3 regions of the Nonomuraea sp. NPDC048881 genome follow, and region 2 is predicted to be linked to each of the others. Evidence: riboswitches for the same ligand, from Rfam matches in the RefSeq annotation. Region 2 holds a riboswitch; each other region holds the start of a gene.
What was found. Region 2 has a riboswitch for cyclic di-AMP ahead of AB0C33_RS17355 (C40 family peptidase). Riboswitches for the same ligand answer to the same signal wherever they lie in the genome.
Positions count from the first base shown of each region.

Region 1: linked by a shared signal. The riboswitch ahead of AB0C33_RS31295 (C40 family peptidase) and the one ahead of AB0C33_RS17355 (C40 family peptidase) in region 2 are both predicted to bind cyclic di-AMP.
Region 3: linked by a shared signal. The riboswitch ahead of AB0C33_RS16380 (hypothetical protein) and the one ahead of AB0C33_RS17355 (C40 family peptidase) in region 2 are both predicted to bind cyclic di-AMP.

Region 1 is NZ_JBEZGC010000009.1:359,920-364,188, reverse strand. Features, by position in the region: gene AB0C33_RS31305 (NYN domain-containing protein) at 1-483, shown strand, start outside; gene AB0C33_RS31300 (NlpC/P60 family protein) at 616-1,542, shown strand; cyclic di-AMP (ydaO/yuaA leader) riboswitch at 1,893-2,054, shown strand; gene AB0C33_RS31295 (C40 family peptidase) at 2,185-2,667, shown strand; gene AB0C33_RS31290 (hypothetical protein) at 2,874-3,707, shown strand; gene AB0C33_RS31285 (M48 family metalloprotease) at 3,719-4,269, shown strand, end outside.
Region 2 is NZ_JBEZGC010000004.1:469,862-474,130, forward strand. Features, by position in the region: gene AB0C33_RS17345 (branched-chain amino acid aminotransferase) at 1-193, opposite strand, end outside; gene AB0C33_RS17350 (3-isopropylmalate dehydrogenase) at 394-1,440, opposite strand; cyclic di-AMP (ydaO/yuaA leader) riboswitch at 1,540-1,699, shown strand; gene AB0C33_RS17355 (C40 family peptidase) at 1,730-2,293, shown strand; gene AB0C33_RS17360 (NAD(P)-dependent alcohol dehydrogenase) at 2,277-3,269, opposite strand; gene AB0C33_RS17365 (DUF2306 domain-containing protein) at 3,451-4,086, shown strand; gene AB0C33_RS17370 (response regulator transcription factor) at 4,059-4,269, opposite strand, start outside.
Region 3 is NZ_JBEZGC010000004.1:275,672-279,940, reverse strand. Features, by position in the region: gene AB0C33_RS16390 (MDR family MFS transporter) at 42-1,496, shown strand; gene AB0C33_RS16385 (DUF5302 domain-containing protein) at 1,544-1,744, shown strand; cyclic di-AMP (ydaO/yuaA leader) riboswitch at 1,910-2,044, shown strand; partial or broken gene AB0C33_RS16380 (hypothetical protein) at 2,268-2,696, shown strand; gene AB0C33_RS16375 (alpha/beta hydrolase) at 2,982-3,857, shown strand; gene AB0C33_RS16370 (hypothetical protein) at 3,900-4,269, opposite strand, start outside.

The DNA.
Region 1 (4,269 bases), on a different contig from region 2:
TCGGTCGCGGCCAGCACCGGCGAGCGTCCCGGAGTGCGCGGGGTGCCCGCGCGGGCCCTGGCCGACGACGACCCGCAGCTCCTCGACCAGCTCCTGGCGCTGCCGCAGGTCCACCTGATCATCGACGGCTACAACGTCACGAAGACCGGCTACGGCACGCTCACCCTCGCCGACCAGCGCAACCGGCTGATGACCGGCCTCGGCGGGCTGGTCGCCCAGACCCGGGTCGAGGTGACGGTGGTCTTCGACGGCGCCGAACTCAACGCGCCGGTGCAGGTGGTGGCGCCGCGCGGGGTGCGGGTGCTGTTCAGCGCGCCGGGGGAGATCGCCGACGACCTGATCCGCCAGCTCGTCCGGGCCGAGCCGCCCGGCCGGGCCATGGCCGTCGTCTCCTCCGACCGCGAGGTCGCCGAGTCCGTACGCCGGATGGGTGCCAGACCGGTTCCGTCCGGTCTGCTGCTGCGCCGGTTGGGCCGCGCATAAGTTACGAATTAGCACTATTGGCGAGACCCCACCCGCCACTTCTGTACTATTTCGCCCCAGGTGTAATCCCTGGGAGGCGACGCTGTGAGGTTTGGCCGGGTGACGGTGGCCGCGGGTCTCGCGATCGGACTGATGACGGTCCCGATGGGTGCGGCGCTCGCTGATCCCAAGCCCACCCTCAAACAGGCCAAGGCCAAGCTGGAGAAGCTGAACGACAAGGCCGACAAGGTCGTCGACCGGTACAACACGGCGACCGAGAACTACAAGAAGGCCAAGGACGCCTACACCAGGCTCAACGACCGCTACAAGCAGAAGCTGCAGACGGTCGCCGACCTCCGCGCCGAGATCATCAGGGTGGCGGTGGACTCCTACAAGCTGGGCGGGGACGTCACCTCCCTGCCCGGCATGGTCGGCGTCGACGACCCCGAGAACCTGCTGGCCGGGCTGGCCATGGCCGGGCAGCTCTCGCGCGAGCGGCTGGAGAAGCTGGCCGCCTTCGACCGCGAGAACAAGGGGCTCAAGGCCGAGCGCGACAACGCCGAGACCGCGCTCGCCGACGCCGACAAGGAGCGGGACGCCGTCCAGCGGGAGCGGGCCGAGGTGCTGAAGCTGGTCGGCCAGCAGAAGAAGCTCCTGGACAAGCTGGGGGCCTACAACCCGGGCAACCCCAACAGCACCGGCATCAAGTACACCGGTCCCGCCTCGGGCAGCGCGGCGGCCGTCCTGAACTTCGCCTTCGCCCAGGTGGGCAAGCCGTACATCTACGGGGGCACGGGCCCGCGCGGCTACGACTGCTCAGGGCTGACGCAGGCAGCCTGGCGCGCCGCCGGCGTCTCGCTGCCGCGTACGACGTGGCAGCAGTGGGCCTGGGGCGCGAGCCGGAAGGTGGACCTCAAGGACCTCCAGCCGGGTGACCTCATCTTCAGCGAGGGGCTCGGGCACGTCAGCATCTACGCGGGCGGCGGCAAGATCGTCCATGCGCCGCAGACGGGCGACGTCGTCAAGGTCGTCCGCCTCGCCGACTACGGTCGTCCGCTCGTCGGAGCCATCCGCCCCTGACTCGGTCCCCGCCCGAAATCTCGGGCGGCTTCGGCGTGCCCGTAATCGCTGAGGCGAACGGGACAAACGGGGCGAAAGCGCCCTGACAATCGGGTGTGCCGGGAAGTGTGAGAAGGGTCACAAAGCGGTAACGGAACCCTGAGGTCCAGCAGGGGTTTCACCCTTTACTTGCATCTTTATCTGATCTTTACAGGCCGAGTCTCCCTTTGCCAAATCTTGACCCCTCGGCGTAGTTTCTGGCGTCGCGGTCAGCAAGCCATGCGCACCGCGGATCGACATCGGAACCCCGATGCGGACCAGATGAAAATCCAGCGGTCGCCGCCGATATCCCCGTTCAGGCACAACCATCGGGCGGCGACCTGCCGAGTCCGTGCAGCCAGGAGCACGGAGCCGGGGACCCAAAGATCCCGTAATCCCCCGGGATCAGGGGTGAATCGGCGCGTCTCGCGCCGTAGGGCGACTTCCAGGCCCGAATCCGTCAGCTAACCCGGTAGGCGTTCGTGGAAGACACAAGGAGAAATCCTGTCTACCTCCCTGCATAACCCCCGTCTGTCCCGTCTTGCCCTGAGGGGCGTCGCACTCACGATGACCGTGACGGCCGGAGGTGCGGTTCTCCATGCCGTGCCGGCCGGGGCGCAGACGGTGAGCGAATCGGCCGCCAGGCTCACCGCGGTGTCCAGCACCGCCAAGGCGGCCACTGCGAAGTCGGCCAAGTCGGCGAGGACCGTCAGGTCTGCCAAGTCGGCCAAGGCCGCGCGGCAGGCGTCGAAGGCCCGCAGGGCCGTCGCCGTCGCCAAGCATCAGGTCGGCGACCCGTACCGGTACGGGGCCACGGGCCCTGGTGCGTTCGACTGCTCCGGACTCGTCCAGTACGCCTGGAAGAAGGCCGGGGTACGACTCCCGCGCGTGACGAACAGCCAGTTCGCCCGCATCAAGCGCAAGGTCTCCTGGCGCAATCTCAAGCCGGGCGACCTGATGTTCTTCAACGGGCTGGGCCACGTCGGCATGTACGTCGGCCACGGCAAGATGGTCCATTCGCCGCGGACCGGCGAACGGGTGCGCATCGACAAACTGGGCGGATGGCGTAAGTCGTCGTTCGTCGGCGCGGTGCGTCCCGGCGCGTGACAACGGGCCCCGCCCGGACCCTCCCCGGTCCGGGCCGGGGCCTGTCGCATGCCCGGCCCCGAGCAGGGCCCGGTCCGGCGAAGGGCCCGGCTCCGCGACGGGATCGGTCCGGGCGGAGGGCTCGGCTCCGCGACGGGATCGGTCCGGCGGAGGGCCCGGTCCTCGGGAAGGGGCCGGGAGGGGCGTGGGCCTACTAGCATCGGGCCGTGTCCTCGCAGGTGCGTCCGTCCCTTCGCGGTCCGCGGCTGCTCCTCTCGGTCCTGCTGCTGTCGACGGCGGTGCTCGTGGTCGCCGACGCGCCGCCCGCCGCCGTCCTGCCCGCCGGGGCGCGCGGGTTGTGGAGCGACGGCGGTCAGGTGGCCCGCGGCGCGCGGTCCGTGGTCGTGGGGCACCGCGCAGAGCCCGGCGTGCTCGCCGATCTGGCCCGCCGCGCGGACCTCGCCGGACGGCGGGTGTCCGCGGTGCTCGGCCGGCCGGTGCGCGCGCTGGTCGTCGTGCCGGACTCCGACGCCGAGGCGGCCGGGCTGGCGGGCACGGGCCCGCTGGACGGGCTGGCCGCGGTGGCCGACGGCGCCAGGGTGATCGTCGTGCCCGGCTCGTTCGCCCGGCTCACCCCCACGGGACGCGACGTCGTCCTCACCCATGAGCTCACCCACGTCGCCGCGGGCACCGACCGGCTGCCCGTCTGGCTCTACGAGGGGTTCGCCGACTACGTGGCCTACCGCGACGCCGGGCTCCCCGTCGGGACGGCCGCCGCCGAACTCGCCGCCGACGTAAGGGCCGGCCGGCTGCCGAGCGAGTTGCCCGGACCTGCGGCTTTCGCCCCCACGGCCGCCGATCCCGGACGGCTCGCGCGGGCGTACCAGGAGGCCTGGATGGCGTGTCGCTTCCTCGCAGACCGGTTCGGTGACGGGACCCTGGTACGGCTCTACCGTGATGCCCGCGTGGCCGGCGTCGATCAGGCGCTCGCCTCCGTGGGGCTCACCGCCGAGACGCTGGCGGCACGGTGGCGCGAGTACGTACGAGAGCAGCTCGCGTGAAGGGGAGGCAGATGAGCGAGCGGAACGACCCGCCCCGGGAAGGGGACGAGCCCGCCGGAGCGGTCGCCAGAGGGGCCGACGAGCCCGGCACGGCGGTCGCGGCGGCGCACGGCGGCGGTGTGGCCATCAGGGACGACGGCGCAGACCGGCCCGGCGACGGTGCGCCGCCGGAGCCGTCCGGCACCAACGAGCCCCCCGAGTCCCCGGGCCACCCCGACGACCCGGACTATCCGGACGCCCGCCCCGACGCGGACGCCGACCCCGACACCGAGGACCCCCGTCACCCCCGACCCCCCACCCCCGACGACCGCCCCCACGCGATCCGCGCCGACGCCCCCGCCACCGACGCCCAGACCAGCGCGCAGGCCGCCGAGGACACGGACACCCCCGGCAAGAGCCCCGAGGCCCCCGACGACCCGGGAACGGGCGGCAAGGGCGGCGGCAAGGGCAAGGGCGGCAAGGGCGGCGGCAAGGGCGGCGGCAAGGGCGGCGGCAAGGGCAAGGGCGGCAAAGGCGGAGGCGAGGGCAGGGGCCGTGGCAAGGGCGCGGGCGATCCCGCCAC
Region 2 (4,269 bases):
TGAGCGAGAGCGGCCCGTACGGCATGAGCCGGGCGTCGTGCCAGCCCTCGCCGTCGGTGTAGTCGATCGAGATCATGTGGTCGGTGAAGACCTGCCCGAATCCGGGGTTCGCCAGTACCTGCTCCCGCTCGGCCGCGGTGCGAGCGTGGTCGGAATGCTGCACGTCGAAGCTGAGCTTCTGAGCGATGGTCATGACGGAGGTCCTTCTCTCTACGAATCTGCGACTTCGAAAGCTGATTCTGTTAGCTACTGCCCGCGAGCAGTATTCGTACTTCCTAGTGTCTCGCGATTTGGGATAGCAAGAGGCAGTTGGGGTGGTTAGATCCGGCGAACGCGAAAAAGCGCCTGGCAGTCCGTGTTCGGACCGCCAGGCGCGTGCGGGGCTAGGCGGTCCTAGCCGGCTACTCGCGCGGCGATGTCGTCGCCGATCTCGCTGGTCGTGCGGCCGGCGCGGCCGGTCACCCGCTCGGCGATGTCGGCGGCCACGGCCTGCTCGACCTTGGCGGCCTCGGCGTGCAGGCCGAGGTGGTCGAGGAGCATGCCCACGGACAGGATGGTGGCGGTCGGGTCGGCCTTGCCCTGACCGGCGATGTCGGGCGCGCTGCCGTGCACCGGCTCGAACATGCTCGGCGAGGTGCGCTCGGGGTTGATGTTGCCGCTGGCCGCCAGGCCGATGCCGCCGGCGATCGCGGCGCCGAGGTCGGTGATGATGTCGCCGAACAGGTTGTCGGTGACGATCACGTCGAAGCGCTCGGGCTGGGTGACGAAGAACATCGAGGCCGCGTCGATGTGGCTGTAGTCGGTGGTGACGTCGGGGAACTCCGCGGCCACGCGGTTGACCGTGCGCTGCCAGAGGTCGCCGGCGAAGGTGAGCACGTTCGTCTTGTGGACGAGCGTGAGCTTCTTGCGGGGCCGCGACTGAGCCTTCTGGAAGGCGTACCGCACGACGCGCTCGACGCCGTGGGCGGTGTTCAGCGACTCCTGGGTGGCGATCTCGTGCGGCGTGCCGCGGCGCATGACGCCGCCGGTGCCCGCGTAGAGACCCTCGGTGCCCTCGCGGACGACGACCATGTCGATGTGCTCAGCGGTGGCGCCGGCCAGCGCGGTCTCGACGCCGGGGAACAGCTTGACCGGCCGCAGGTTGACGTAGTGGTCGAACTCGAACCGGAGCTTGAGCAGCAGGTCGCGCTCCAGGATGCCGGGCGGCACGCTGGGGTCGCCCACGGCGCCGAGCAGGATCGCGTCGTAGCCGCGCAGCTCTTCGAGCACCGCGTCGGGCAGGGTCTCGCCGGTGCGGTGGTAGCGGGCTGCGCCCAGGTCGTAGTGGGTGGGCTCGATCTTCGTGCCCACGGCCTCCAGGACCTTGAGCCCTTCGGCTACGACCTCGGCGCCGATGCCATCCCCGGGGATGACGGCCAGGCGGATGTTACGCGACTCCATGGGCGGTACCTTACCGGCTCGTCTCGGCTGACGAACACATCATCTCAACAACCGGACAATCCGTTTTGGGGGGATTGCGACCTTTTGACCGTTTCGTTAGAGTCCGACGAGCCTAATCCACGCAGCCGCTGCGTGGAGCCGGGGACCCACCTTTCCCCCCGGGGCGAATCGGCTGCGCCTCCCCCCCGAGGAGCCGCCGTAGGGCTACTTCCAGGCCCGAGCCCGTCAGCTAACCCGGTCGGCCACGTGGAAGGACAGTCCCCTGTCTAGCATCGCCATCCTTGTGGCGGTGGCAGCGGGCGCCGCAGGTCTCGTGCCTGCCGCCCCCGCGGCTCCCGCCGCTCCGGCCGCCCCCACCCCCTCCATCACCCTCACCGGCCCCCAGGTGAAACAGGTCCAGGAACGGCACGTGCCGAAGCCGGCCTGGAAGGTCGCCCTCGAATACGCCATGGACAAGCGCGGCACCCCGTACGTGTGGGGCGGCGCCAGCGAGCGGGGCTACGACTGCTCGGGCCTCATGCTCCGAGCCTACGAGGACGCCGGCATCGAGCTCCCCAGAACCGCCGCGGAGCAGTACGGCGCCTTCTCCAGGAAGATCGCCTGGAAGGACCTCAAGCCAGGCGACCTGGTGTTCTTCAGCGGCCTCGGCCACGTCGGCATGATCTCCAAGCCCGGCTACATGGTCCACTCCCCCCACACCGGCGACGTGGTGAAGGAGGAACGCCTGTCGCAGTGGCGCAGGCAGGCCTTCGTCGGCGCGGTACGCCCCGACCCCAAGGGCGTCAAGCGCTGGGCCGACTACAAGCAGCTCCAGAAGGCCCCCGCCCCCGCCATGCTCACCGCGACCCTGTGACGACGACCTTCCCCGGGGCGTGCCCCTCCTCCTGGTAGCGGACGGCCGCCGGGAGCTCGCCGAAGGGGAAGGTCCGGTCGATGACCGGGGTGACCGCGCCCCGCTCGATCAGCCCGGTCAGCGTCAGCAGGTTCGCCCTGTTGCTCCCGCAGCGGACGACGTCCGCCCTGACGATCCGCTGCGGGACGAAGGGCCCCGACGCGAGCGCGGCGAACATGTGGCCGGCCGGCTGCACCCAGCGGCCGGCCGGCCCGCCGACCAGCACGTACGTGCCCTTCCTGGTCAGCACGCGGCGGCAGTCCGCCAGCCGGCGGCCGCCCGCCACGTCGAGCAGCAGGTCGAAGCGCCGGCCCGACGCCGCGAAGTCCTCCTTGGTGTGGTCGATGACGTCGTCCGCGCCGAGCGAGCGGACCAGGTCCGCGTTGCGCCCGCTGCACACGCCCGTGACGTGCGCCCCCAGCGCCTTGGCCAGCTGCACGGCGAACGTGCCCACGCCGCCGGACGCGCCGTTGACCAGCACCTTCTGGCCCGGCTGGAGGCGTCCCTCGTCGCGCAGCGCGATCAGCGCGGTGTTGGCCGCCATCGGCACCGCCGCCGCCTGCTCGAACGACAGGCCCGCCGGTCTGGGCGCCACCTCGCCCTGCCGCAGGCAGACGTACTCGCCGAAGCCGCCCCCGAGCGACATCGCGTACACCTCGTCGCCGGGACGGAACAGCGTGACGTCCTTGCCGGCCGCCTCGACCTCCCCCGCCACGTCGGCCCCGAGGACGGCGATGCGCGGCCGGCGCAGCCCGACCCCGCCGCCCATGACCCGGGCCAGGTACGGCTCCCCCCGCATGAAGTGCCAGTCGTAGGGCTGCACGGACGTGGCCCGCACCCGGACCAGCACCTCGTCGTCGCGCGGCACGGGCCGCTCGACGTCGGTCAGGACGAGCTGGTCGGGCGAGCCGAACGAGCGCAGGACGTACGCCTTCATCGTTTTCTCCCTCGTGCCGCTGATGTGCCGCCAGTGTGGGCGTGACCTGCGCGGACGCTCAACGGTCGAAAGGCGACGGCTCGATGGCCGAAAGTACGACGGCCCGCCCGCCGATGGTGCGAACCAGGACCGGCCGTCCGCGCGATGACCGGGCACGGGCGCGGGCGGCACGCTCTCAGGCATGAGATGGATCGCACCCGCCGGGCTGCTCGCGCTCAGCGTCGTCCCGCTGGTCGCCGGCGCAATCCGGGTGACCGAACTGGCCGCCGGCGCCCCCGTGACGGCGGACAACGCGCGCTTCTTCGCCATGCCCGTGCCGGTGTTGCTGCACATCCCGGCTTCCCTGGTGTTCTGCGTCCTCGGCACGTTCCAGTTCCAGGCCCGGTTCCGGGCCGGGCGGCCGGGGTGGCACCGCGCGGCGGGGCGGGTGCTGGTGGCGTGCGGGCTGGTCGCGGCGCTGTCGGGGGTGTGGCTGACGCTCTTCTCCGACCTTCCCGCCGGCGACGGGATGTTGCTGGCCGCCTTCCGGCTGCTGTTCGGGACGGCCATGGCCGCCTGCCTCCTGCTCGGCCTGGCCGCGATCCGGCGGCGCGACGTGGCCCGGCATCGCGCCTGGATGACCCGCGGGTACGCGATCGGGCTCGGCGCGGGCACGCAGGCGTTCACCCTGGCGTTCGGGCTGGCCGCCTTCGGGGCGCCCGGCGAGCTCGGCCGGGCGCTGCTCGTCGGCGCGGGCTGGGTGATCAACCTGGCGGTGGCCGAGTGGGTCGTCCGCAGAACCCTCAGAGGTCAGGTGCGTACGCGGTCGGTCTCGTAGGCCCACATGGCGATCTCGACGCGGTTGCGCACGCCGAGCTTGGTCATCAGGCTCGCGACGTGGCTCTTGACCGTGCTGAGCGAGATGTGCAGCTCGCGGGCGATCTCGCTGTTGGTCCGGCCGCGGGCCACGGCGCGCAGGATCTCCTCCTCGCGGCCGGTGAGCGCCTCGACCGGCTGCGCG
Region 3 (4,269 bases), 190 kb from region 2:
GAAGGCTTGACATGTCAGCTCTTACATATCAATCTTCACCTGTGACTAATGACATGAAGACCAAGGGCAACGGGCTGGTGTTGCTGGCGGTGCTCGGCGGGATGTTCCTGGCGATGCTCGACCAGACGATCGTCGGCACCGCGCTGCCCCGCATCACCGGCGAGCTGGGCGGCACCCGGCTCTACACCTGGGTGGTCACGGCCTATCTGCTCACCTCCACCGTCACCGTGCCGCTGTACGGCAGGCTGTCCGACCAGCACGGCAGGAAGCCGCTGCTGCTCGTCGGGATGTCGGTGTTCGTCGTCGGATCGGCGTTGTGCGGGCTCGCCCAGGACATGACCCAGCTCATCGCCTTCCGCGCCGTGCAGGGGCTGGGCGCGGGCGCGTTGCTGCCGCTGTCGCTGGCCCTGGTGATGGAGATGTTCCCGCCCGGACGCAACGGCGCCCGCGTGCAGGGCGCGCTCGGCGGCGTGATGGCGTTGACGTACCTGGCCGGGCCCTTCCTGGGCGGGTTGTTCACCGACCACGCGAGCTGGCGGTGGGCCTTCTACGTGAACGTGCCGCTCGGGATCGTGCTGATCGCGATCGTGGTGCTGCGGCTGCCGTTCCGTCCGGGCACCGGCGGCGGGGGCCGGCCGGACTACGCGGGCATCGCGGTGTTCAGCGTGGCCATCAGCGCCCTGCTGCTCGGCCTGACCGAGAAGGGCCTGGACGGCAACTCCTGGACCTCCCCGCCCGTGGCCGGGCCGATCCTGCTGGCGCTGGTCCTGCTGGCCGCGTTCGTGCTGGTCGAGCTGCGGGCGGCGAACCCGGTCATGCCGATGCACCTGTTCCGGGACCGTACGTACACGCTGGTCAACGCGACCTCGTTCTTCACCGCCTTCTGCATGTACGCCGGCGTGGTGTTCCTGCCGCGCTACTTCCAGCAGGCGCTGGGCGTCAGCGCCACCGAGTCCGGGCTGAGGATCTACCCGATGACGCTGGCGATGGTGGCGGGCAGCGCGCTCATGGGCACGCTGATGTCCAGGACGCGCACGTACAAGCCGTGGCTGGTCGGGGCGCCGTTCCTGCTGGTGGCCGGCAGCCTGCTCTGCCTGAACCTCACCGTGCGCACCGACGGCCTGCTGCTGGCCGGGTGGATGGCGCTGCTCGGGCTCGGCATGGGGCCGATGTTGTCGGGGCTGACCGTGGCCGTGCAGCAGGCCGTCGCGCCGCGGTACATCGGCACGGCCTCGGCCAACCTCACCTTCTTCCGGCAGATCGGCGGCTCGGTGGCGCTGGCGCTGGCCGGCACCGCGTACACGTCGGTCATCACCACGGACGCGCCGGTCCACGGGCTCGCGGCCGCGCACGCCTCGGCGGCGGCCGTGGTCATCCCGTCGCTGGGCGTGGCGGGCGCGGTGATCGCCCTGGTCGCGCTGGTCATGATGCCTGGCAGGCGGCTGGAGCAGGCGCCCGCGGCGGAAAGCAGAGTGGAGGCCGGTTTCGCGTCGTAAGCGACGTCGTGCGAAGCTGTGGATGTCCCCAGAACCAGGAGGTCCTCATGGCGGAAACACCGGAGCCGGAAGTCAGCGAGACTCCCGAGGACGAGATGAAGCGCAAGTTCCGCGAGGCGTTGGAACGCAAGCGCGGGCAGCAGGCCGACTCGGCCGCGGGTGGCAGGGGCGTGGACCCGTCGAAGATCCACGGGGCGCACGGTCCGGCAGCGAGTAAAAGATCCTTCAGGCGCAAGAGCGGCGGCTGAAAGGTCCGATTTAGCAGGGGGTACGGCATGCCGTGCCCCCTTTCTCTTTACCTCGATAGGTAGATCTTTACCCGGTTCATGACGATTCGTTTGTATTTGTCCGAATCTCTGGGTACCGTCTTAACCAATTACCAGCTGGTGGCGTAGTCCCTACCAGGAGAGGGACGACAGCTGGCGCCGAATCCCGACTTGTCGGGAACCGGGGACCCATCTCATTGGGGTGAATCCGGCCATGTGCCGGTAGGGCATCTCCACGCCCGAACCCGTCAGCTAACCCGGTAGGCGAGATGGAGAGGACTTCACGCATGTACCACCTCGTCGTACCCCCGGACAGTGTAGTGACGACCGCCTGCTGAGCGGTCTCTTCCCTGACTTCCCCCACGCGCCGCGTAACCACCCTTTCGGCGCTCTGCCCGGTTACGCACCGTAGTCACGCGCGTTCCCCCTGTCCCCTCGCGAAGGACTTCACTGCTTCATGTCTCGATTTGGCCTGCGCTCTCTCGCCCTGCTGTCCGTGTCCGCCATGGGCGCGCTGACGATCTCCGCCACCGGCGCCCACGCCGACACCGGCGACGACCAGAAGATCCTGCTCAAGGGTTCCACGAAGGCCTCCTACTTCTGGGACGACTCCTCCGGCCGGGCCGGCGACACCGGCCTCCCCGCCAGCGGCAAGCCCATGCAGAAGGGCCTGGCCGCCAGCCCGAGCTGGCCCCTCATGACCGAGGGCTACGTGACCTACAACGGCAAGAAGATGCCGTTCTTCGTGGGCGACCGCGGCCCCGGCGAGCCCTCCAGCCGTGGCGTCATGCTCGACCTCGACGCCAAGACCTTCGCCGAGCTGACCGGCGGCACCTTCAACCCCGACACGCTCGGCGTGGACGGCAACGGCGGCCAGGGCCACATCAAGATCGACTACGTCATCACCAAGTGGGGCGACGGCAAGGGCAAGAAGAACTACCCCGTGGCCTTCTCCACCGGCGCGTGGGGCAGGTTCGACGACAACCCGGCCGAGCCTCCCAAGGTGCTGGCCGACAAGCCCGCCGAGGACGCGGCCGGTTCCGCCGGCGGCCAGGTCGGGAAGACCGTCGCGATGGGCGGCACCGTCATGGCCGGCGTGCTCGTGCTGGCCGGCGGCGGCGTGGTGCTCGGCGGCGAGCGCCTGCGCAAGCTCCTCAACGACTGATCTCCGGACAGACCGCTCTTTACGCCTCGCGACTAGAATGACATTCTGGTCGCTGTGATCCAGCGCGCAGCCGCCAACGGCATCGAGATCGCCTACGAGAGCTTCGGCTCACCCGCGGGCAGGCCCCTGCTGCTCATCATGGGACTCGGCGCCCAGCTCATCCACTGGGACGACGAGTTCTGCGAACTCCTGGCCGAGCAGGGCCACCACGTCGTCAGGTTCGACAACCGCGACGCGGGCCTGTCCACCCATCTCCACGACGAGGGCGTGCCCGCATGGGGCGCGCCCTCGCCGTACGTGCTGGACGACCTGGCCGACGACAGCGCCGGGCTCATGGACGTCCTGGGCCTGCCCGCGGCGCACGTCGTCGGCGCCTCGATGGGCGGGATGATCGCCCAGGCGCTGGCCATCCGGCACCCCGCTCGCGTGCTGAGCCTGACCTCGATCATGTCCACGCCCGGCCCGCAGGCGGCCCCGCCGACCGAGGCGGCCGCCGCGGTGCTCTTCGCCAAGCCCGCGACCGACCGCGAGGGGGTCGTCGCCGGCGCGCTGACGACCTGGGCCGTGCTCGGGTCCCCCGGCTGGGAGCTGGACCGCGAACGCGTCACCAGGCTGGCCGGGCTCGCCTTCGACCGCTGCCACGACCCGGCCGGCACGGCCCGCCAGCTCGCCGCCATCATGGCCTCCGGCGACCGCACGTCCGCGCTGGGCGGGCTGAAGGTGCCCGCGCTGGTCATCCACGGCGAGGACGACCAGCTCGTGCCGCTCGCCGGCGGGCGGGCCACGGCCGCCGCCATCCCGGGTGCCCGCCTGGTCACCTACCCCGGCATGGGCCACGACCTGCCCCGCGCCCTCTGGCCCGCGATCGTCGCCGAGATCACCGCCCACACCGGCTCCGCGACGCCCGCCCGGCCCGAGCCCGCCGCGTGACCCGCCGCATGACCCGCCGCGGAGCCTCGCTGCGCGGGCCGGTCAGAGCTCCAGCTTCTCCTCGATGACCTTGAGCATGTGCCGGGCCAGGGCCAGGTTGGCCCGGTTGCGGTCGAGGGCGAGGTAGAGGAACAGGCCCTTGCCGCTGCGACCGGTCAGCGGGCGGATGATGTGGTACTGGGCGGTCAGCGTGATCAGGATGTCCTCGATGCCGTCCTTGAGGCCCAGCGAGTCCATCGTGCGCAGTTTGGCCTTGATGACCTCGGTGTTGCCCGCCGCCGCGACCTGTAGGTCCAGCTCCTTCGAGCCGCCGAGCGTGCCGAGCGCCATGCCGCTGCCGTGGTCGACGATCGCCGCCCCGATCGTGCCGTCGATGCTCATCATCTCTTTGAGGGAGACGTCCATGCCTGCC